3 regions of the Paenibacillus sp. JT31N7 genome follow, and region 3 is predicted to be linked to each of the others. Evidence: riboswitches for the same ligand, from Rfam matches in the RefSeq annotation. Region 3 holds a riboswitch; each other region holds the start of a gene.

Region 1 (7,938 bases), on a different contig from region 3:
AGCGGAGTGTACAGCTCTTCGGTGTAGAGCTTCTCGATCTCGTACAGCTCCAGAAGCAGCTTGATCTGTTCTTCGGCGGCTTGCTGTTGTTCGGCTTCACTCAGAGTCGCGAACAGCTCCTGCGCAAGCGTACCGACGTACAGACCGTGGATGCTTTCGTCGCGCAGAATGAGGTCGATGATCTCGCCGCTGTTCGTCATTTTGCCTTGTCCGGCCAGGTAGAGCGGGTAGAAGAAGCCGCTGTAGAACAGGTAGCTTTCGAGATAAACGGAAGCCGTCATCGCCAGATACAGGTCTTTGTCGGATTGGATGCTGTTATAGTAGCGGTTAATGAGATCCGCTTTCTGCTGCAGACGTCCGTTCTCTTCAACCCAGCGGAAAATACCGTCGATCTCCTCGTTGCTCGCCAGCGTCGTGAAAATGCTGCTGTAGGACTTCGCATGAATCTGTTCCATCATGCCCATGAACGACAGCACCGCTTTGCGCTGGAGGCCGTCCATGTGCTCGACGAGTCTCGGCATGCCGACTCCGCCTTGAAGGGTGTCCAGCAGCGTCAGGCCGCCCAGAACCTTCTTGTAGACGTCCTGCTCGTCCGGACTCATCTCGATCCAGACCATTTTATCGTCGGAAAGGGGAATTTCTTCTTCGGTCCAGAACTGCATCACGTTCTGCTGCCAAAACGACCAGGTGTAATCGTCGTCGGGTTTATTCCAATTGACGGCTTTCATCGTTTTCTCTCCTTTGGATGGGGCGCGCTGCAAATCCGGCATCAGTCGCTGCCGTGCATAACCATAGGCAGCTTTATACGGGGCTTACAAGTTCCGGCCCTGCATAAAGCTGCTTATAGGGGATAGCGCCATACGTATGTTTGCGGCCTGCACGGAGCGTTTTTTACGTTCCTTTCGCGAAGCCGGCTTCTTTTAAAATAATCTATTGGTAACCCGGCACTCTCTTAAACGGAGCAGCTCAGGCATTCTTCCATGGTCAACCGCTTCGTGCGGGTGTAGTAGAGCGATTTCAGTCCTTTTTTAGCGGCGTACAGGTAGTTGCGGGCCAGCTCGCGGGTCGAGATGTCGCTGTTTACGTGCAGCACCGTTGAAATTCCCTGATCCACATGTTCCTGGATTTCCGCGATAAGATCAATGATCTTGAACGGGTCCATCCGGTAAGCCGACTTGTAGAAGAACATGTTCTCCTTGGACAGATAAGGCATCGGATAGTAAGTGGTCGAGTTCGCATACGTACGCGTTTCGATCTGATCGACGATCGGCATGACGCTGGAAGTCGCATTTTGAACGTACGAGATGCTCTGCGTCGGCGCGATGGCCAAACGGTAAGCATGGTACAGGCCGTGCTTCATGACTTGTGCTTTCAGGGCTTTCCAGTCTTCCGGCGATGGGAGATCCATGCCTTCGAAAAGTGCGTTGACTTTATCGGATTCCGGACGGTAATCTTTCTCTTCGTACTTGGCGAAATAGGTGCCTTTCGCGTATTCGGAGCGTTCGAAATCGGCGAAAGTGATACCGCGGTCGCGTGCGATTTCCATGCTCTTTTCCAGCGAGTAGAAGTTGATGGCCATGAAGAAGGCGCGCGCGAACTCTTTCGCTTCCGGGCTTTCGTAAGCGATCCGGTTTTTCGAGAGATAGCCGTGCAGGTTCATCGCGCCGAGACCGACGGAATGAAGCTCCTTGTTCGCCTTCACAACGCCAGGCGCGTTCGCGACCGTCGTGTTGTCGCTGACGGAAGTCAGCGCTTCGATGCCGCTGTGGACGGAATCGCGGATGCTTTTCGTTTCCATCACGTTCACGATGTTAAGCGAAGCGAGGTTGCAGGAAATGTCCCGGCGGATAATATCGCCTTGGCCGTAATCGCCGATTTCCGTCGTTTCCTGAAGCTGGAAAATTTCCGTGCACAGGTTGGACATTTTCACTTTGCCGATGTCTTTCAGGGCATGACCGCGGTTCGCGTTGGAACGGTTCATGATGTATGGATAGCCGGATTCCAGCTGGATAACAGCTATCTTGGTCAGCATGTCGCGGGCGCTCATCACGACTTTCTTCTTCACGTTCGGGTTGGCGAGCAGCTCTTCGTACATGTCGTCGATATTCATATCGTCGAGGTGACGGCCGTACTCCTTGTAGACGGAGAACGGAGCGAACACATGCAGCGGCTTGTTCTGTTCGGCCAGCTCGTAAAACTTCTGCGGCACGATCAGGCCGATGGAAAGCGTCTGGATGCGGGATTTCTCGTCCGCGTTGATTTTTTTGCAGTCGAGGAATTCGATGATGTCCCAGCCGAATACGGAGTAGTAGACAGCTCCGGAGCCCCGGCGTTGACCCATCTGATCCGCATAGGAGAAAGCATCCTCAAGGAGCTTCATGACGGGCATGATGCCCTTCGCGGCGCCTTCGACGCCTTTGATCGGCTCGCCGCGTCCGCGCAGCTTGGACATGTTGACGGCTACGCCGCCGCCGATTTTGGACAGCTGCATGCAGGTACCGATGACGTACTGGATGGAGTTCAGGGAGTCGTCCATCTCCAGCAGGAAGCAGGAGACCATTTCGCCCCGGCGGCTGCGTCCGGCGTTCAGGAACGTCGGCGTCGCCGGCTGGACGCGCTGCTCGATGATCGCCTTGGCGATCCGCTGGGCTTTGCCGATGTCACCTTCACCGAGGTGAAGGGCGACGATGGCGGCACGGTCCTCGTAGGATTCGAGGACTTGCTTTTTATCGTTGGTACGCAGGGCGTAATCTTTATAAAATTTCGAAGCGGCCATGTAGGACTGGAACTTAAAGCCGCTTTCGCGGATGGTTTCGTGGATGGCTTCGATCTGCTCCAGCGTGTAATGTTCGTACACGTTTTCGTAGAAATCTTCGCCGATCAGATAATCGTAACGTTCTTTGATGCTGCCGAAAGGAACGGTCTGTCCCTGCACTTCTTCAAGGAAGGCGTCCAGCGCTTCGCGGTCTTTCTCCAGCCGGTAAAATCCGTCTTCCCCCGGTATCATGAGTTCGTTGTTCAGTTCAATATGCTTCAAGATGGCGCACCCCTTTATGGAATCGTTCCACGTCGCTAGACGTGCCGGAAAGTTCGAATTTAGCAAGCACCGGAACACCGTATGCCGATGAAATGCGGTCGGCGCTCAGGGCAAAAGATTGTCCCCAGTTCTGGTTGCCGCTTGCGGCTACACCGCGCAGAAGGGAAGAGTGATGTTTCAGAAAGTCCAGCACTTTGCCGGGAATTTGACCGAATCCGGTCGTATAGGTAACAAGGACGAACGGCTCCTGGATCGTCAAATCCTCTTCGATCTGTACGGCCTTCACATTCAGCTTGTTAATGAATCGTTGAACATTTCCCGTACGGGAATCGTAAACTACCAGCATGGAAGCATCTTCCTTTCCACTCTATCAAAAATACGGGGCGCGCCGACCACGGGAAGTAGTCGGCGCGCCCGGATGAAAGCCGCCCCTTGGTGACAAAGAGCGGCTCTAAATTCACAGTCAGCTTCCAGCCCTTTCGCGCGCCGATGACGGCTCTGCAAAAAGGCTGGCTGAAGCCGCGCGTACAAGCCGGCTGCCCGTCTCCCCGCCCGAAGGCGGAAGAGGGGGACAGCCGGGCTATGCGGCTGCATGTGAAAAACGTCCGGACACCTCCCTATCTCCCGTAGGTTCAGCGGTGTCTTTCAGACAGGCAGGTCTCCTGGCTCCAGGTTCATTGCGCCCCTCCGCGGCCTTCCCGACGGCATCCGTCAGTGGCGGTATGGGTGGGGCGCTCCCCGTTGACAGTGGCGGGACCGCGCCGGATTCGCACCGGACTTCCCTTTTGATTCCCGCCCGATAGGCGGGAAACCTGTCCAATCTATATATAGTCTATATATAGTGAATATGTAGGTGATAGATATGAATTTACCTCAATATATTGTGGTTTGTCAACTGTGCGTAAGGACTCAACAAGGGGAGAAAAACCGAGATATAAGGCGAAAAAGGTGTGATAACCTGCCCATAAACGGGCGAGATTTTATTTCGGATTCTTTTTATTTCGACAAATTTTGCAGGTGGCGGAGTGACGTGCATCCAAGCGGATTTTGATGCGCTGAGCGGGGGATTGTTCATGCACGCCATGAAAAAGGATCAAGCTCCTCACGAACGGAGCTTGATCCTTTTACAGGTTTAAATTCTTTTTGTTGTTCTTTTTATAGAGGATCATTATGCCTGCAAGTATCCACTCGATCACATGCAAAGCGACAGACAGGGTAAGGGCGGATAAAAAATCCTTGATGTACACACCGGGAATCAGATGAGCAAAAACATAAATCAGAAGACGAGCCTTTCTGAAGCCGTAAACAGCTGATTAGGTCGCTGCCGGCCAAAACCATGCGGTCAGGCTTGACGGGTACTCCCACCGTTCTGTCCGGCTGCCTTATTGGCCGCTGCCCTGCTTAACCAGCTCATCCACGGACCACGCCACACACCAGGGAAACTGGCTTTTCGTTTCCTCCGGAATCCAGTAGCAGTGGTCTGTTTTATTTTGGTCAGGGTAAAAAACATACATGAGCAGCTTCACTTCGCTGATATCGTCCGGTTCATCCGTACGCGGATTCGGGTAACGGACCGTACAGCCCATTTGCGATGAAAATTGGGTGGATACGTTCACTTCATACGTGTACATGAAGCTGGACCCTACACCGATCGAAAATACATCGCCGGGAGCCTTGCCCGCAGGCTTGCATTCAACGGATACGCTGTTGGAAACGGAGGTGATGGTTTTGCTCACTTTAATAAAGTTTTCTTCGATTTTCATGGACTCCGACCAGTTGACCGGCATACTGAACGATAGCTGTTTATCCGCATAATCGGGCAATTCCGTAAACCGCTGCACATAATTTTCGATGTGGTTCGGATCGGGCTGCCTCGGGAACGTGTTCAAAAATTTGCCTTTGCGGGCTTCAATGCTTAGATCCGATACGGAGAAAAGACTGAGCTGCACGGATAGGTCATTCTTTTGCCAATCCGCCAGTTTGTAGGTATGTCTGGTTATGTTGGGCCGGATATACAAATGCGTAGCCGTTTTTTTGGTGGAAGACGGATACAGCTCAATCGAAAATTCCTTGATGCTCTTAATTTCGGAAGTGACGGACCGCGCGCGTTCATAAGCGATCTTCAGCTCGCCGCCGATTCCTACGACCGGAAATTTCCCGCTAAAATTGAGAGAAGCGACGAATTTGTACTTCGCGGATACCGCCGCCTGCTCCTCTTTCGACCACTTGAACCGGAAGGAACAGATGGAATCTTTAAGCTCGGAACCGTTCAGCACGTGGGGAGGGGGGCTTTCGACAACGCCCAGAAACGTAAGATGGTCATCGTTGGCCCAGTTCGTAAACGTGTCCATCAAGGTAAGCCGGTCGGAACGATACCGGCCTATTCCGAGATGCTTGTTCATACCGGAGCCGTCGAACGTCTGCGTAAACCAGATTTCCGACCGGATATGTCCCTCGTCCGTAGGTTTGAAAAACTGGAAGGCGTCGACATGGTGCCCGTTAGGCGTCGACATGTGCCCCCAGTCGCGAATAATGGGGGGCGACCAGACTCCCGTAGGGATGGAGTATTCAAATCTTCTCGCTTTGACGTCGTATGCGGTTTTGCCGCTGACGAACAGCTGAAGAACGCTGCCTGTACAGCCGTTCTCGATAGATCCCGGAACGATCGCGAAGTGGCTGACGTTTTCACCTTCCGCTAGGGCGCGCGGTTCATTTACTTTCCGGGGCGGTGCATTCTCCTCGTGGTGCAGGAGCCACGTTTTTAAAGCTTCTTTTTTGCGGGAAATGACCGACTTCGTATCCGGGCTTCTTTGAATGTAGCCGACCATGATCCGCACTTCGCCGCCGGGGTCCCGGTAGCTGCAAGCCGCCGTATGAGTGACGTCCGCGATCCTGATTTCCTCCGCCTTGCCGTCTTTCGCCGGGCGCTGTTCACGGGCGTCCGTCCGCTCCCACGTCTGCCCCCCGTCATCCGTCCAGTTCAGTGCCAGCTTGCTGTCCGCACCGGAGCCGATGAGATACAAGCGGGTTCCGGCCGACACGGCTGCGAACCGGCTGTCCGTCCGAAGGCGCATGCGCTCGCTTAAGGGAAGAGCCGATGACCACTCGATCCCGTCTTGGGAGGTCATTTGGTAGAGCGCCCCCCTCTGATCCGCGTAAAACAAGTACAGGACGCCTTCATGCGCGCATGCTGCCAGAGCGGGTATCCGGCCTCCGCTGACCCCGTCGCCCCCATAGGCCACTTTGGTCAAATACTCGATCCCGAGCGGCCCTTTCTTTTTGTTCGGGTTCTTCACGATCCTGACCTTTTCCTGTTTATCGTCGCCCAGGTAAGTTTCCATACAGATGAGATCCAACAGATTCCCGTTCGTGTAAAAAAGATAAGCTTTATTGTTGAAAAACGTGCCGGCAGCCGGTCCGGTGTTGGATGCCTTCGTATAAAACTCCTCAAAAGCATCGTGTTTGGTTTTGGCAGACATGGTCTCACTCCATTGGTTAATAAGGTGGCGTTTCTTTTCCATGGAACACTATACCAAACCAAAATTTTTAAGGATATTAACGAAAGTTAATGGACGGATTTCAAATTTACGAAGCCGGAAAAATCAAAAAGATCCCTTCCCGGAGGAAAGGATCTCGTTAATGCTATTAATTATTGGCGATAGTTTCCGGCGTCGTCAGCTTGTCGTAGAAATCGACGTACTTGTCCTTGTCCGCGGTGTTGCGGACAGCCATGGCTACGCGCGGATGTTCGTTGAGCGTTCCGGCGACCATGTAAGGAATGATGTAGCCCCATTCCACTTTCTCGCGCATGGCGACCATGTGGCGCTCGATCAGGTCCAGGACGGGACGCACATCGTAACGCGGGTTTTTCAGGTAGCTGACGAGCAGCTCGGTGGTACAGTTGCCTGCCGCGCGTCCCATGCCGTAGACGGAGGTGTCGAGGAACTCGACGCCTTTCTCGGCACCGACGATGGTGTTGGAGAACGCGAGCTGCATATTGTTGTGCATATGAAGGCCCAGCTTCTTCTCCGGAAGAAGGCGCTGGAATTTATTGACCATGTAATCAATGTCCTTATGATTCATGCTGCCGTACGAATCGACGACGTATACCACGTCGACCGGGCTCTTGTTAATGAGCTCGAACGCTTCGTTGAGCTCGTTTTCCATCACATGGGAAAGCGCCATGATGTTCAGCGTCGTTTCGTAGCCCATGTCATGGAACTTTTGTACGAGCTGCAGACCCTTGTCCACATCTTTAATGTAAGAAGCCACGCGGATCAGATCCAGTTGGCTTTGCTCGCGGGGGAGAATGTCGTTCTCGTCGACGCGGCCGATATCCACGAGCGCGGAAAGCTTCGTATCGTTTTTGGTAGGGATAACCTCACGCAGGAAATCCTCATTCAGAAAACGCCACGGGCCCGCATTGTCGCTTTTCAGGAGCTTGGCCGAATTTTTGTAACCGATCTCCATATATTCAACGCCGGCTGCATTTAAGCCGCGATACATATCCTGAACAAATTCCACGCTAAAATCCCAATTGTTGACGAGTCCTCCGTCGCGTATCGTACAATCGAGAATTTTATGCTGATCGTGTTTCATTTCGGTACCCTCCAAAAGCCGCATACCGGCTCAACTTTTTGCTATATTATCACGCATCTGATAAGGGATGTCAATCAATCGGCGCAATTGTCGGACAAATGAAAGAACTGACAGACGGTCAAATAAAAAAGCGGGTCCCCTGAAGGGATTCCGCCTTTTTATACGTGCCGGCATGCATATCGCCTTTTGTAAGTCCGGATTTACCGGACAAGAACAAATTTACCAATGAGTGGCAGCGGTCTCATTCTGCCGTCATGGGCGTTCCGGATCCCGATAAAAGCCAGCGCGAAGACGGAGATGTC
Region 2 (7,938 bases), on a different contig from region 3:
GGTATTCAATTGAATCCCTTTAACCTGAACGATATCGCTCCCCGTTATCCGGTCGGGCAGCAGAAAGCCGAGCAGCAGCGGTAAAAGGAACAAGGAATAAGCCGCACCGTGCGAAAGCTTCGATTTCCGTACATCGGGCTCGCATCCGCAGTCGAGTTCCCCGCCTGCGGCGGGCTGCAGAGCCAGATAAATCTGGATCACGGCCAGCACGAACAGGGCAATCGCCGAAGCTTTGACGTACGGTACCAGGCGGGGCGCCAAATAATGCGGCATACTGCCCGTTTTGACGAGATAAACGATATAAAACGAAAACCCGCATAGAATCGCCGCCCTGATAAAATAATGGAAGGCGTAAACGCGCCTGTCTTCCACCCGGTCCACCTCCCGAATTCAAATCCTTATTTGAAAAATAGGTGCTCGACCATAACAGAACCGGCAAACACGGTCACCGTTATTACTGCGGCAAGCAGCAGGACAAACTTCGTTTTGAAAACGGATAGAAGCATCAGCGTGCTTTTAAAATCGAGCATGGGACCGAAAACGAGAAACGTGAGCAGAGAACCTTTGGAAAACGTCTGGAGAAAGGAAGAAGCGACAAATGCGTCCGAGGTGGAACAGAGCGACAAAATATAGGCAAATCCCATCATAAACAGATGGGGAAGCACCTCCCCCTCCCCCAGCGCCGACAAATCGCCTCTCGGCACAAACGCCTGAATAACGGCCGTGATTAGAGAGCCGAAAATAAGATATTTCCCCATATCGAAAAATTCCCCGCCCGCGTGACCCATCATCGTAACGAATTTACCGCCCCCCTGCACGTGCGTGCAGTCTTGTCCGTTTCCGGCGTACAGCGATTTCAGGCTGTGTTTCAGAGGATTTTTGTTTATAAACGCGTAGACGAACAAGCCGATAAATGCGCCCGCTCCCAGGGCCAGCCCCATCCGGGCGTACAGCATTTCGGGATTCATCCGGAAGGCCGTGTACGTAGCCGCATAGACAACCGGATTGACGATAGGGCCTACCAGAATGACGACTACCCCTATGTAGAGCGGCATTCCCTTGTTGATCAGCCGCCGGACGACCGGAATCATACCGCACTCGCAAATCGGAAACAGAATGCCGAGCAGGCAGGCGAACACGAGTCCGAGAAAAGGGTTCCGGGGGATCGCTTTACGGATCCACGTCTCCGGGATATAGACCTGCATGAACGAGGAAAGCACCACACCCAGCATAATAAAAGGAACCGCTTCGAGCACGATGCCGATGAACATCGTCTTGAACAGCCGGATGACCGAGGGGTCCGGCAAAACCGCATTTCCTGTCCGTAAGGCTTGCCAGGCCAGTACAGCCAGGAAACTTCCCGCTGCGATAACCATCAGGTTTCTTTTCCTCATCCTTCTGCTTGTTCCGTCGAAATGCACGATCTCCCCTCCTTTTTGCAGCAGTCACTTTATTTTAATCGTAATTATTACGTTTTTCAACAAAAAAGACTTCTCCCTCAAACGATTCCCGTTATTCATCCCTATGCGAGTCTGTCCGAATCTATGACAAGCCCTTCCCTTGTCCGGTCGTGAAGACAAAAAAATCCCGGCACGCGAAATCGCGTTACCGGGCAAATGCTTCAGCGGGGTCTGATTTAAACCTGCACCAACCGCTTCACTTCCGTGGGCAGGTCGGCAGGTTCCAACCGTTTTTCCGGCTTCCAGTAAAGGAGTGCCGCTTTGAAATGGTGCGGGTAAATCAGCTTGCCGTCTTCTTCACGTACATAAGCGTATAACAGGTCAACCGCCTTCTTGCGGTCATACTCCTTGTCCAAAACCGCGCTCAGGTTGTCTTTCAGCAGCTCTTCCTCCGTATCGTAGGCGTATGTTTTGTGCAGGTTGACGATTTTACAGTTCGCATCGATTCCCAGCTCGTAAAGCAGATTGTGCAAATGGATGTAATCTCTGCGTTGAAACTTGATCCTGCAGCCCAACTGCTCCTGGATGTCTTTGTAATGCGGTCTTTCGGGACCGCTAACCATGCCCGCGATTCCAAGACGCTTCGCCGTGTTGTTGATATGCAGAAGCGCGCGATCGATCTCCTGCATCCGATAGTAACAATTGACGCCGAATACCACGTCGGCTCGCTCCACCTCGGGAAGTTCTTCCCACTTGGCATGCACGAAGTTTACATGATTCCAGCCCTTCCGCTCCGCTGCGGCTTTCAGGAAAGCAAGCACGCTCTCGGAGCTGTCGACGCAGGTGAGGGAACCCGCTTTCTCGGCCGCTTCGAATGTATAGTTTCCCCAGCCGGGACCGATTTCCAGCACATCCTCGCCGGGATCGATAAAAGAAATCAGCTCCTTGCGCAGGTCGGCGACCCAGGAATCCACCCCGGATTGTTCCTTCTTTTTCATAAAAGCGTTCCAGAACCCTTCTTCCTTGACGTCATCCGTCATCCGTACGGGAAGATTTCCGTCCCAGTCCTTCATGCCCTCCTGCCAGAGGGTTTTATAATTCGTATTTAATTTAACTCCGTAATACATCCGTTTTCCTCCCCGGCCCGTTTGAACATTTTTTGTTACGAGCTGCCTATTTTCTTATGCGTAATTAGTACGGTTAAAATGCGGCGGACTTTATTTTGCCTGTATGGCCGGAGGCGTAAATACATCCGAAACAAATAAAAACATCCCGCCGGAGGCAGGATGTTCGGGTTCATCGCATGAATACGCCCGGATTCCTTCTTTTAGCAGATGAAAGCAGAAGGACCCTGACGATTAGGGAGAACATTCGCATCAACGCCATCCTATATCCGCGTAGGAATGAAGTTACCGGTAAACAGGCAGGTCTCCTGACTCGGGAATCCTATGCGCGCCTTCCCGGATTAACCAGTGACGTGATGCGCTTCGGCCGGGGGATTCTCCCCTTTCCCCTTACAGTGGCGGGTCCGTATCGGAATTGCACCGAACTTCCCTTTTAATCCGTTCCCTCTCCCCAGAGAAAGAACCGGAACCTGTTTGATAAAGAATGTTTGATATTCACTTGTCTTAAGAAAAGCATCTATGCCACACAACTTCACGGTTAATAGTAGTCCAAATCCGGCGTTTTGGCAAATGACCGGAGCAAACGGGCAAGCATGTGTACCGGTAAGGCGGGCCCGCCAAACTTCGAACTATAGTGGAGCCGCGACGGGTTATGACTCCGCTATTCCCCTTCCATAATCAGGTTTATTTGATTAATAAACTCTTTTGCTCGTTCAAGCTGTTTATAAGCAAATTCCAAATCCCCGTTGCCTGAAAGTGCGAAATCCAAGTTACCTAAAGTGGACATAAGTATGCGTGCGGTAACAGCAAATCCAAAAGCTTGCTTATCGGCCTGATTATTTATCTGACTCCAGATATATTGAAAGGTTGGCTCCTGAATTCCGTTGAATAAGGCAAGATTGCCTACAAATGAAGCCAAATCCCAGTATGCGGGCATCCAGGATAAATCTTCAAAGTCCGACCAGACCCAGCCTTCAGGACTCGGTAATAAGTTTCTTGAATGGGCATCTCCGTGAGACGGTATTAGCAAGCTTGTTTCGAGACGCATCTGTTTATCAATCGCGAAGAACACATTTAGCAGATCTTGTATACGCTGATCCGGAAGCTTCATTAATCTAAAAGCCGATTGACATGTCCGCTCCCAAACACCAAGCAGAGGAATCTCGCCGGTAAAATCTTTCAGTGCCAGTGAAAGTCTATTAACCAGTTCAACTGCTTCGCTTGGCGAAGGGCATTGCAGTTCTGTGGGGGGAACATACTTCCAAAACGTCATCCATGTGCCGCCAATATCGTATGGTCCTGCATCCGTACGATCAGTTGGCAATAGCACTGGCACACCCTTGGAATGGAGATGACGGGCTGCCCTTAATTCACGGTCAAGTACCTTATACGCATAATCTGCATCATCTTTTGAAAGCACAGTGGCTATTCGGGCCACAATCGGATACGGGGCCAAATGAACGATCAGGTTCCCGCCATTACCAAGCTCGAGAGGGGTAATGTCCTTTAATCCGGCTTTTTCTGCTATTAAAACCGTTTTTGAAATAAAGTGGCTATTATTCGGCACTCCGAGGGCTCCTTAATTAAGGTTAAAAATATTTTAGCATCGTTCTCGTATCCCAGATAGGTATTAAATATTTAACAATCAACTATTCCCCATTAACTCTTCTGTTAACTTGATCTTCCGTCTGGAGGTACTGACAACTTGCGAATTTCCGCTCTTCGACATAGGCTGTCATAACCCACCGCGAACGGAGTCTGAGAAGATGAGCCTGTCAAAGGTCCCCAAGCATCTCGCCTGGCACGAAACCTTGGAGCTTCACGAGCTTGTGAGCCTTCAAACCGGACAACTGATCGCTTTTAAGCAAAAATTGCCGACGCTTACGGACGAAGGGCTTCGAACGCTGTTCAGAGAGGCGATACAAACCTTGGAGCAGAACCTGAAAGAACTGCTTGCGTACTATCCCGAAACGCTTGTCGCCTCCAGGACTAAAAAGCCCGAGCTGCCCGTCCTGGAAACGGGTCAACTTCTCGGTTTTGCTAAAACCGCTGTCCGAAGCTACGCCTGCGCCCTTACGGAAACGGCGACTCCCCGCCTCCGGGCAACCTTTGTGAAGCATCTGCTGAGAGCGGTCGAATTTCACGCCAAAGTATTCAACCGGATGTATGCGGACGGCTCTTATCCCGCTTACGAGCTGAAGGAACTGCTGGAAAGCGACGCGGCAAACGCTCTGGCTGCCCTCTCCCTCGAATAACGCAAAAAAGACCGTCAAGGAACGGTACGACTGTTCCTTGACGGCTCTTCGGCGGTCGTGCGACGGCTTCCGCCTTCGCACGACCCTTATTGAAACCGGTAGGTCCATAACCGCTCGCGGCCGAACCGGTTCTGCACCTCTTCATCGTTCGCGGATTTGCCGCTCAACTGTCCGTTCAGCTGGAACTGGGAGCTGTGGGCAAGTATCGAGCCCAGCTTCTGTCCCAGATACGGTCTGACATCGTTCACGATATCCGCTTTGCCGAGCACCTCTTCGCATCCTTTGGAAAAAGCGATGCAGTGAACGACCGGTCTCTCTTCAAGGGGCATTCTTTGAACCGCATCAATCACGGCCGTACCCGTTGCGTCATGGTCCGGATGCACGCTGTAGCCCGGGTAGAACGTAATCACCAGCGAAGGATTCAGCTCCTCGATGAGTCCGCGGATTTTGCCGACGAGCAGTTCGCGGTCTTCGAATTCAATCGTTTTATCGTGAAAGCCCAGCATGCGCAGATCCTGTATTCCGATTGACCGGCACGATTCCTCAAGCTCGGCTTTGCGGATTTCAGGCAGCGTTACGCGGTTGGCCGTAAGGGGATTTCCCATGTTGCGTCCCATCTCTCCCAGAGTCAAGCATGCGTAAGTCACCGGGGTTCCCTGCCGTATATGGCCTGCAAGCGTACCGGATACGCTGAACGCTTCGTCATCGGGATGCGGCAGGACGACCAGTATGTGTCGTTCCATCTCCATCTACCTTCTCTCTTTGTAAGTTAAAAAGGGGCGCGGCTCAGCTGCAGCGAAACGACGAGCTTGCCGTCCTTATCATGCCCCGACAGTATCAGTCTCTCCGTCTCCGTTTCGTCCCAGTGGGTAAGACCCTCGGAATAAACCCAGCCCTCTTCCATTTTAAGCCCTACCCTGTAGGGACCGTTTCCGGCAATGGAACCCTGCAGATAACGGATCTTGGAATTGCGGATAAACGTCGAGGCCGTATGCTTGGACTGATCCAGATGGGAAGCGTAAGCCCCGTTCGTCATTTCCAGATGAATGTACAGGTCTTGGCCTTTTAGCAGATCAAGAACCTGCTGAACCGCTGCCTGATTAATAAACTGCATGAAGATTCCTCCAGTAATATACTGACGTATTCACCTAAACTATTGTACGCGGCTAATCTATTGTAGGTTTAAATGTAGCTAATTATAAAACATTATGCGCGACTTCACAAATCGCCCCCGGTGCGGATAGACCCGGTAATTCGGCCTTTACAAAGAAAAAACCCGCTTCACGGCGGGTTTTCATGGTTTCTATCATTCTTTTATCCGGGCGGACCACTCGGCAAGCAGACGTTTAAGCTCACCCGAAAGGACCGGTTTGCTGATATAATCGTTCATCCCGGATGCCAGGCACTGCTCTTTGTCTTCCTCTCTGGCAAACGCGGTTACGGCAATAATGACGGGAGATACCGGGTTCTCCCCATATTTCTCGCGAATGAGACGAGTCGCCTCGAACCCGTCCATAACGGGCATCTGCACGTCCATAAAAATGATATCGTACGCACCCTCACCTGCAGCCTGTACGGCCTCCGCACCGCTGTTCACGACATCCGCGGAGAACCCCAGCTTGCCGGTTAACGTATGAAGCAGCATCCGGTTCATCGGATGATCGTCCGCAATGAGCACCCGCAAAGGCACAGGCTGCGCCTCCGGAAGAGACGGAACCGGGGCGGCTGACGCCTCGGGGATGCCGGGATCGGGGTCTGAAGTCTCCGCACTGCCCAAACCGGAGTACAAGGTAAAGAAAAAGGTGGAGCCGGCGCCCTCTTCGCTCTCGACGCCGATTTCGCCTCCCATCAGCTCGACCAGCTTCCTGCTGATCGACAAGCCAAGCCCCGTACCGCCATATTTGCGGTTAATGGCGGGATGGAGCTGGGAGAACGATTGAAACAGCCGGTGGATTTTGCCGGCGGGAATTCCGATCCCCGTATCGCGGATTTTAAACTCCAGCAGCACCGACCGGGAATCGGGAGAAGGCGTCATTTCCACCGTTACCGATACGCTGCCCTTCTCGGTGAATTTGATCGCGTTGCTGATCAGGTTGATCAGCACTTGCCGGATTCGCACCTCGTCCCCTATCACGTACCGGGGCACCCCGGCCGTGATATCGTGCGAAAGCTCCAGGTTTTTCTCCTCCGCCTTAACCCGGAAAAGCTCCATAACGCCCGCCAGCATTTCCCTTAAATCGACTGCGTCCAGGTTCAATTCCATTTTGCCGGCTTCGATCCGGGAGAAATCCAGAATTTCATTTAAAATATGCAGCAGGGCATCGCTGCTCTCCCGGATAATATCCGCGTAGCTGCGCTGCTCTTCGTCCAGCATCGTTTCCTGAAGCAGGCCGGTCATGCCGATAATCCCGTTCATCGGCGTGCGCAGCTCATGGGACATAATGGCCAGAAACTCCGACTTTGCCCGGTCGGCCTGTTCGGCGGATTCTTTGGCCCGGATAATTTCCTTCTCGTTCGTCACATCGCGGAATACGACCACGACGCCTTTTCGCTCTCCCTTATCGAACAGAGGCGTAACTTGATAAGACGCCAGGAAGCTCGTTCCGTCCTTCCGCCAGAATATGCCTTCGCTCGGAGATACCGATACACCGTCCCGTACCGCATGTTCGATCGGCGAGTCTCCGGGAAGATACTGATTGCCGTCCGGGCAAGCCTGTTCAACGGTTTGGAGATGCCGGTTCCCGATCAGTTCTTTGGGGTTAAATCCGAGCACGGATGCGCCGGCGGGATTGATAAACATTCCCTGTCCCTGCAAATCCAACCCGAAAATTCCTTCGGAAACGGAATTGAGAATCAGCGCGTGCTCATAGCTCAGCTTCTCGATCTCTTCCGTATACTTTTTCCGGTCCGTAATGTCGCTCGTCAGGACATACACCCCGACAATGCTGCCCCCGAGTACGATCGGAACATTTATGATACTCGCTTCAATGCGGTGACCGTCCTTATGAATGAGACCTGTTTCGTAAGTCTGTGGTTCCCCTTGTACCGCCAGTTCGAAATTCCGGAGGGTCTTATCGTAATCGGCCGGATGAACAAGCGATGCGAAATGCCCGTCGGTCAGCTCTTTCTCGGAATAACCCGTTAAAACCTGCTGGCCCC
Region 3 (7,938 bases):
ATACGATCATGGGCAAACGCTATCTGAAGCAGATGGTGGACGAAGGGGTTGTGGACGGTTGGGACGATCCCCGCATGCCGACGGTTTCGGGGCTGCGCCGCCGGGGCTTTACGCCGGAATCGATCCGCAATTTCTGCCGCGAAATCGGCGTGACGAAGAGCGACAGCACGGTCGATGTGAAATACCTGGATCATTTTATCCGGGAAGATTTAAAATTGAAGGCTCCGCGCACGATGGGCATTCTAAAACCGCTGAAGGTGGTTATTACGAATTATCCCGAAGGCCAGGTTGAAATGCTGGACGCGGAAATCAACTCGGAGAACCCGGAGATGGGCGTCCGCCAAATTCCGTTTTCACGGGAGATTTATATCGAGCAGGACGATTTCATGGAAAATCCGCCGAGCAAATATTTCCGTTTATTTCCCGGCAACGAAGTGCGTTTGAAGCACGCCTACTTCATCAAATGCGAAGAAGCGGTTAAGGATGAAGCGGGTAACGTGATCGAGCTCCGCTGCACCTACGATCCCGAAACGAAGAGCGGTAGCGGGTTTACCGGCCGCAAAGTGAAGGGGACGATCCACTGGGTGGAAGCGAGCCGCGCCGTGCCTGCCGAGTTCCGGCTCTACGAGCCGCTGGTCCTTCCGGAACAGGAGGAGAAGGAAGAAGGAAGTACATTCCTCGACCGGATCAATCCGAATTCTCTGGAGCTTCTGAACGGCTTTGTGGAGGAGAACATGAAGGATGCGGAGGGCAACGATAAGTTCCAGTTTTTCCGCCACGGGTACTTCAATGTAGACCCTAAAGCCTCCACGAAGGACCATCTGGTCTTCAATTTGACGGTATCGCTGAAAAGCTCTTTCGATATCAAGAAAGCTTAAGCATCGCATCGGGAAAAGAGCGCGGCCCGGGTTTTAACGGCCGCACAAACGGGCTTTGCCCGGCTCGGTTCGAGACCTAACAAAAAGCAGGTACAGGAGAAATTCCTGACCTGCTTTTTTTTGCGTCGGCGAGAACCGGCTAGCTCTTCGCGGCAGCCGCTTGAAGCCGGGCCGTGAGCAGCTCCCCGAAGGCATCGGCGCTCCTTGGCGGGCCGGAGCCTTCCCGCAGCGCACGGGGAAGGGACTGCCACAGCCGGAGAAGCAGGGGCAGTTCCAGACCGATGCGTTCGATGGTCTCCGTCTCCGCGAAAACCTGCTCGGGCGTCCCCTGCAGCAGACATGCGCCCTTGTCCATGACCAGCACTTGGTCCGCCCACGTGTAGGCCAGGTCCATGTCATGGGTCGCCATGACCACGGTGACGCCGCTCCGCCCGATGTCCGCCAGCTCATCCAGCAGCAGCCGTTCCGACGCGCGGTCGAGATACGCCGTCGGCTCGTCGAGCAGCAGCAGGCTCGGCTCCAGCACGAGAACGCCGGCCAGAGTGACGCGCTTCTTCTGCCCGAGGCTGAGGTGATGGATAGGGGTGTGGGCGAGCTGTTCCAGGCCCATTCTTTCCAATACCGCCCCGGTCCGGACGCGGATTTCCGGCTCGGGAACGCCGGCGTTCCGCAAGCCGTAGGAGACGTCCTCGTACGGCGTACCGAGAATGAGCTGCTGCTCGGGGTCCTGGAACACGAGCCCCACCTGTCTGCGAAGCTCTTGCAGATCCTTACGTTTGTAGGACACAGGAGCACCCTTCCAGCGAACGGTTCCGGATTGCGGCCGGTGAATGCCGACGGCATGCAGGAAAAACGTCGATTTGCCGGAGCCGTTATGTCCGCAAAGCGCGATGTTCCGGCCGGCCGGAATCGTTAGGCTGAGTCCGTCCAGGGCCTTTTTTCCGGTGCCGGGATAGCTGTAGACGACGCCCGCCAGTTCCATAATCGGGTTCTGATTCTGATCTGGATTCGGATTCATGCGAGTCCCCTCCATTTCAGCCAAATCTGTGCTGCCGTCAGCATAAGAATCCCCATCACGCCTTCGGCTTTGTAGCGACGCGGGACGGGGGCCGCTTCATAGGGGGCAAGTTCGATCTGTTCCGTGAAGCCGCGGGAAGTGAGCCCGTAGGTTAGGCCACGGTAACGCTGCATCGTCCGGCCGAACAGATGAACGATCAGCAGAGCGGTATCGCGCAGCCCGCCCAAGAATCCGTTCTGGCCGCCCCGGCAGCGCTGGGCGGTCCGCATACCGTGAGCCGTATCGGCGAGCAAAAAAATGAAGCGATACATAATCAGGGTCAGCTCGATCACGATCTGAGGAACGCGGATTTTTTTCATCACCTGAAGAATTTCCAGCAAGGGTGTCGTGAACAAAACAAACTGCAGACAAGCCAGACAGGCGGAAACCCGCATAAACAGTTCCGCCGTGCGGGCTAAAGATTCCCCCGTGACATAAACGGTCCACGAACCGGCCGTTCCGATGGTCCACCCCGAAGAAAGGGGGGTCCCGGTCCCCGTATTTCTTCCGAATTCGAGCAGAAGAGCCGGAAGGCCGGCGGCGAAAAACAGCAGAGATCCGCCGTAAACGAGCCAGTAAAGCTTGCCGGGAACACGCGCATAAAGCAGGGACCAAAAGGTGATCCAGCCGAACACAGCCGCTTGAACCGGCGGCGTCCCGACATAGGACAGGATAAAGAGGCAGGCGGCGAATCCGCACTTCCAGACGGGGGAGATTCCCCGGAAAGCGTTGGCATAAGAAATCGTGTCAATCCGCTTGAGCATCATGCCTTGGGTTTCGGTTTGGAGGCTTTCCCCTTATACAGGCCGATCACATACCCGATAAAACCGGCCCCGAGCGCAGCCTGCAGTGCGAAAAGCATGCTTTCGGTTTCAGCCGGAGGCTCCATCAGCGACGCGAACCAGGGCTCGTAATCCGGAGCGATTTCTTGAATCGCTTCTTCCGCGGCTCCGTCCGCTCCCCCGAACTCTCCTTGGACGAAAACGAGCGGCAGCACGGCAAGCAGGACGACCGCAACCAGAATCCACACATTCTTTTTCCACGTTTTCATGAACGGTCAGCTCCCTTCAAATTGCGCTGCAGAGCGGAAATTTCATGCGGCGTGTAGGCTTGCAGCCAGCCCAGAACCAGTACCGTCAGCAATCCTTCGCTGATGGCGAGCGGAATCTGAGTCACGGCGAAAATGCCCGCAAATTTGGCGAAAGACGCGAGCATGCCGCCCTCGGCTGCGGGAAATGCCACTGCAAGCTGCACGGAAGTGACCAGATAGGTGGTCAGATCGGCAAGCGCGGCTCCCGTAAAGACGGAGAGCTTCTGCCTGCCCGTCGATTTGATCATGAGCTTGTACACGGCATAGCCGACAAACGGTCCCGCAACAGCCATGGAGAATGCGTTGGCACCCAGTGTCGTAAGACCGCCGTGGGCCAGCAGGAGGGCTTGGAAGAGAAGGACGACGGAGCCGAGGACACTCATGGGGAGCGGTCCGAACAAGATGGCTCCGAGTCCGGTACCTGTCGGGTGGGAGCTGCTCCCCGTAACGGAGGGGATTTTCAGGGCGGACAGAACGAACGTAAAGGCGCCGGCCAGGCCCAACATAAGCTTGAGTTCCGGCGTTTCTTTTGTAATTCGGACCAGAGCGCGGACGCCCAGAATGAAGAATGGCAGGAAGACAACCCACCAGAATAAGGCCCAGAAGGGCGGCAAAAATCCCTCCATGATATGCATGGCGTAAGCCGATTCCGGCTCGTTTATCAGGAAAAAGCAGACGATTCCGGCTATAAGCAGGAAAGACGCCAGGGGTTTGCGGATATTCATCGGAAATCCTCCTTTATGATGTGGGGCCGCCTTAATTGGCGGTGATGCGGCAGAACGGGGTTTTACCCGGCTGTGCTTTCGAACGCTGATTCTTTACACCGGCGGCCAGGCTGCCGGCTCCGCAAGCTCTTTCCGATGATTCCGATCCGGCGGTTTCCGGTCCCGGGCCTCTTTTCCGCACACAAAAAAAGACATCCTTCCCTTCGCACGGGAACACGATGTCTTATGCACGCAACAAAAAAAGTTTGCGATCTCAAACACCTCCCTATTCCTCGTAGGTCGTATCAGTGCTGTCAAAACAGGCAGGTCTCCTGGCTCGGGGCGTCCATACCGGCGCCTTCCCGGAACGTCTTAGTTCCAGTGGCTTCTTGCCGGATGTGAATGAGAGTGTTTCCCCTTACAGTGGCGGGACCGCGACGGCATTTCACCGTTCTTCCCTTTTAAATTTTAGAGTGTCTCTAAAATACCTGTTTCCACAAATATGCGGTTTTCCGTGATAATACTACAGGATGTCCCAAACCTTGTCAATTGCGGAAAAGGCGTGATTTTCAAGGCAGAAAGGCTGTCGGAATCCGCTTCGCGGGCTCTCTTTTAGCTGTTTTTTGCAATCGCTGTCTTTTAATTGGGCAAAAGAAAAACGAGAGGGGTTGGCCCGCCCTCTCGCGTAAAGTATTTTTATCGAATCAAAGCCTGAATTGCAAATCCGACTTATAGAACGAAAATGCCGACTACGCCCGTTACGATTCCCGTCAGGGCAACCATACCGGCTGTGAACCAGAGAACCCGCGCAGGAAAAGCCTTGCGCACCATAATCAGGGACGGCAGGCTAACGGCGGGCAGCGTCATGATAAGCGCGGCGGCCGGGCCCGTACCCAGTCCCAGGGCCATCATCGTTTTGGCAATCGGGATTTCCGCGGCGGTCGGGATGACGAACAGGGTTCCGGCCAAAGCGAGCCCGATCAAGGCGACGAGGCTGTTGCCGATCGCGGGGTCAAGGGCCGGGAACAGCCAGGCGCGTACGGCGCCGAGAATGAACACGGCGATGAAGTAAACGGGAACCACGGTCCAGAACATCGTCCAGAGCGCTTTTAGCCAGCGGACGACAACCGGTCCGGACTGCGGCTGCATAGCCGGCGTCTTCGGAAGCTCGCCGGTCACTACCTCGTCCTTCTTGACGAGGCGCTCCGCCCAGTACGAGACGCCGAACACGAGCACGATCCCTGCGGCTATTCTCAGGACGGCGAATTTCCAGCCGAGCACGAAGCCCATGAAAATGATCGTTGCCGGGTTCAGTACCGGGTTGCCGATCCAGAAGGCGAGAGCCGACCCGATGGAGCCCGACTGCTTGCGCATGCCGACCGCTACCGGAGCGGCGCAGCAGGAGCACATCATGCCGGGCATGGCGCTAAGGCCGCCGGCTACCGTGCTGCCGAAGGTGCGCTTGCCGAATACCCGCTTCAGCCAGTCCTGCGGGATCAGCACCTGAAGCAGAGAGCCGAGGACGATGCCGAGAATCGCGGCTTTCCAGACGGCTTTGAAATAGACGACGGAGTAGTCCCAAGCCGCGGCCAGCGAAGGCTCGGCGGTGCCGGCGAGAATCGACTTCCCGATGTCATGCTTGGCGGCCGCGGTAAGAGCTTTGTGGAAGTATGGCTCCCACTTTACGTAAAACAATCCGCCTATGAGAATGGCGATAAATAAAAAAGGCTTCCAGTAAGCAGTCCGCTGTCTGCTTTTGGTGGAAGCCGGAATTGGAGTTGTATTCACGTGATGTCCCACCTTTCTAAATCCACTTGCAACTATACCATAGTCACTGGGGAAAAAGAATGGCTTTCTTCTGTCAGTAATATGTAAAGATTATACGATAAATCGAGAAATCAGGTAGCCTTTATGTAAGAAATTTATAAAATGAAATTCGAAATCAAGTTTTAAAAGTATATTGATAGTTACCTATATAAGTGAAAGGGTTTCTGGCCAGAACCCTTAACTTTATTTTGAAGGTGGTAATTTTATATGCCAAGTATTAGCGGAAGATCTTTTATCATTGACCCAGGACATGGTGGACGTCATGATGGAGCAACCTATGGTTCTAGAAAAGAAAAGGATGTCACATTGCGGTTCAGTAATATTCTTAAAAACAAACTGCTGGCCAAAGGATGCACTGTTTATATGACACGTACCAGTGATACTGATTTTGGAGGAGAGACACTGGATTCCGACGTAAATAAACGTGTACAGTACATTAATCAGAACTTCCCCGGCGTTAATGGATAAATAAGTATTCACGTTAACGCCCGATTTGGAACCTATGGTCCATACTATCAAAAAGGTACTGTATCCTCGAAAGCTTTTGCGGAGGCTATTGCGAAACGATATGGTACTCCTGCACACGAAGGCGACTTTGCAGTTATTCGCGACACAAATCGGGCTGGTCAAAAAACACTTATCGAGCTTGCCAATATTGACGAATCGTGGTTGGATGATGCAAAGGCTTTGGACAACACCGCGAATTTCATTGTATTGGGCCTTGAAGATTACACTGGCTACTAAAAAAAGGTAGGGTGGGGGATACCCCTGCCCTACCTTTTTTATTTTAATGTACTTGCAACATACTTACTAAGTCTTTCTTTAATTTGATTAATCCCCTGCTCAGTAATTTTTAAAGAAGCTTTCGCTTCAGTTCCAGGTACGTAATAAGTTTTGTGGATAAGAGGAATTAATTTCTGTATTTCTGTTTCCAATATTTTATAGTCTTCTTTACTTCTGTCAGTAAGTTTTCCGTCATTTGCTTTATAGCTCTTTTCCATATTTTCAGCTAGTGACAGCATATTTGCAGCTATAGGCTTTAGCACCTCGTGTTCGACCGCTTGATCTATTATATCTGAGTAGGCCTCAATTTTTACTAATTTTTGTCTTAAGCTGGCTATATTATCAGGGGAAAAGCTCTCCATTTTAATGGAAGCTATCTCATCATAGCTATTAAGAACAACTGATAACGAATGACCTACAATGCTTTCCATGCCTAAATTTTTATTTTTCTGTTGGCTATAGATTAATGAAGCAGCGATGAGCAAAAGTACAACAGTAACAGATATCACTACAATATTTTTTTTAAACAAATAATTCACTCCTAATTGTTATCTGTTTCCCCAAAAAATCTGTTTATGATCAGGTACTAAATCACATAGGTTCTTATTAAGAAGATTATACCATCATCAAGGAAAAAATTACAAAAATAACAAATAGACTAAGAACTTAGCGAGGATTTGAGATTAGTAAGTCGTAAATCCGAGCATGTCCTGCAAATGGTACACGATCCGCTTGAAGCCGACCAGCTTATCCTCATAGGCCGGATAGTCCAGGGAATACTCGGCATCCCGGTTATTCCACAGGCGGTCCCAATAGCGGTCGAGGTCCTTGGTAATCTTACTGCCGGCGGGAGCCGTTATTTCCACGTTCGTTTCCAGATTAAGATCGTCGAGATTACGGGGCGTGAAATTGGCGGAACCTCCGTTAATGACGGCGTTGCCGTCCGGATCGCGGATATCAATCACCTTCGTATGAAACTGCTCCTGTGCGGTGTTGTACCATTTCACGGCGATTTTACCGCCGGATTTCTCCCTCAACTCCGCGGCGACCGGACGGTTGGGAATTCCGGTCTTGCTGTGCCCGAACGCATTCTGGTTCGGATCGAGCAGCAGTTGAATGGATACGCCCCGCGCGGAAGCATCCAGCAGCGCGTCGATGACCTTGCGGTCGGCGAGATAGAACATGCCCATGCGGATCTCGCTGCCCTTAGGTGCTGCCGAGATAGCGGCAAGCAGGCGGGAGTAGATTTTCCCTTCCGTAAGCAGACGCACCGTTACGGCGTCTTTGGAGGAAGCCGCCGGTTCTTGCGTTCCGTTTCCGGACGCCGCTTCGGGACGTTCGGGCTCCCCCGGCTTATCGGCCGCCTTCGGCTGAAGTTGCGCGGGCCCGCCGGACATAACGGAAGCGGCCTGCTCCGTTCCGACGACTTCGGAGATGAAGCCCTTGCTGCCGGTTATCTGAAACCCGATATTCGAGTTGTTGAAGCTGGCGTCATGCGGGTTGGCGGACAGCACCAGCGCCGTATTTTCGGTGGCGACGACTTTGCGGTGATTCGCTTTGACATTGAAAAGCTTCAAATAAGAGCGCAGCGTCACTTTG

What was found. Region 3 has a riboswitch for cobalamin ahead of AC58P5_RS20195 (energy-coupling factor ABC transporter permease). Riboswitches for the same ligand answer to the same signal wherever they lie in the genome.
Region 1: linked by a shared signal. The riboswitch ahead of nrdI (class Ib ribonucleoside-diphosphate reductase assembly flavoprotein NrdI) and the one ahead of AC58P5_RS20195 (energy-coupling factor ABC transporter permease) in region 3 are both predicted to bind cobalamin.
Region 2: linked by a shared signal. The riboswitch ahead of AC58P5_RS03740 (class I SAM-dependent methyltransferase) and the one ahead of AC58P5_RS20195 (energy-coupling factor ABC transporter permease) in region 3 are both predicted to bind cobalamin.

The regions. Positions count from the first base shown of each region.
Region 1 is NZ_JCAUAT010000005.1:95,158-103,095, reverse strand. It holds gene nrdF (class 1b ribonucleoside-diphosphate reductase subunit beta) at 1-728, opposite strand, end outside; gene nrdE (class 1b ribonucleoside-diphosphate reductase subunit alpha) at 953-3,037, opposite strand; gene nrdI (class Ib ribonucleoside-diphosphate reductase assembly flavoprotein NrdI) at 3,024-3,383, opposite strand; gene AC58P5_RS20895 (hypothetical protein) at 3,470-3,667, shown strand; cobalamin riboswitch at 3,673-3,868, opposite strand; gene AC58P5_RS20890 (hypothetical protein) at 4,420-6,516, opposite strand; gene AC58P5_RS20885 (aldolase catalytic domain-containing protein) at 6,683-7,636, opposite strand; gene AC58P5_RS20880 (hypothetical protein) at 7,837-7,938, opposite strand, start outside.
Region 2 is NZ_JCAUAT010000001.1:888,836-896,773, forward strand. It holds gene AC58P5_RS03730 (TIGR03943 family putative permease subunit) at 1-372, opposite strand, end outside; gene AC58P5_RS03735 (permease) at 399-1,421, opposite strand; gene AC58P5_RS03740 (class I SAM-dependent methyltransferase) at 1,637-2,527, opposite strand; cobalamin riboswitch at 2,806-3,013, opposite strand; gene AC58P5_RS03745 (phosphotransferase) at 3,186-4,091, opposite strand; gene AC58P5_RS03750 (spore coat protein) at 4,291-4,779, shown strand; gene bshB2 (bacillithiol biosynthesis deacetylase BshB2) at 4,866-5,522, opposite strand; gene AC58P5_RS03760 (YojF family protein) at 5,549-5,893, opposite strand; gene AC58P5_RS03765 (PAS domain S-box protein) at 6,086-7,938, opposite strand, start outside.
Region 3 is NZ_JCAUAT010000004.1:341,356-349,293, forward strand. It holds gene AC58P5_RS20175 (glutamine--tRNA ligase/YqeY domain fusion protein) at 1-878, shown strand, start outside; gene AC58P5_RS20180 (energy-coupling factor ABC transporter ATP-binding protein) at 1,018-1,896, opposite strand; gene cbiQ (cobalt ECF transporter T component CbiQ) at 1,893-2,702, opposite strand; gene AC58P5_RS20190 (energy-coupling factor ABC transporter substrate-binding protein) at 2,699-2,986, opposite strand; gene AC58P5_RS20195 (energy-coupling factor ABC transporter permease) at 2,983-3,750, opposite strand; cobalamin riboswitch at 4,035-4,236, opposite strand; gene AC58P5_RS20200 (permease) at 4,459-5,517, opposite strand; gene AC58P5_RS20205 (N-acetylmuramoyl-L-alanine amidase family protein) at 5,764-6,024, shown strand; gene AC58P5_RS20210 (hypothetical protein) at 6,339-6,869, opposite strand; gene AC58P5_RS20215 (phospholipase D family protein) at 7,023-7,938, opposite strand, start outside.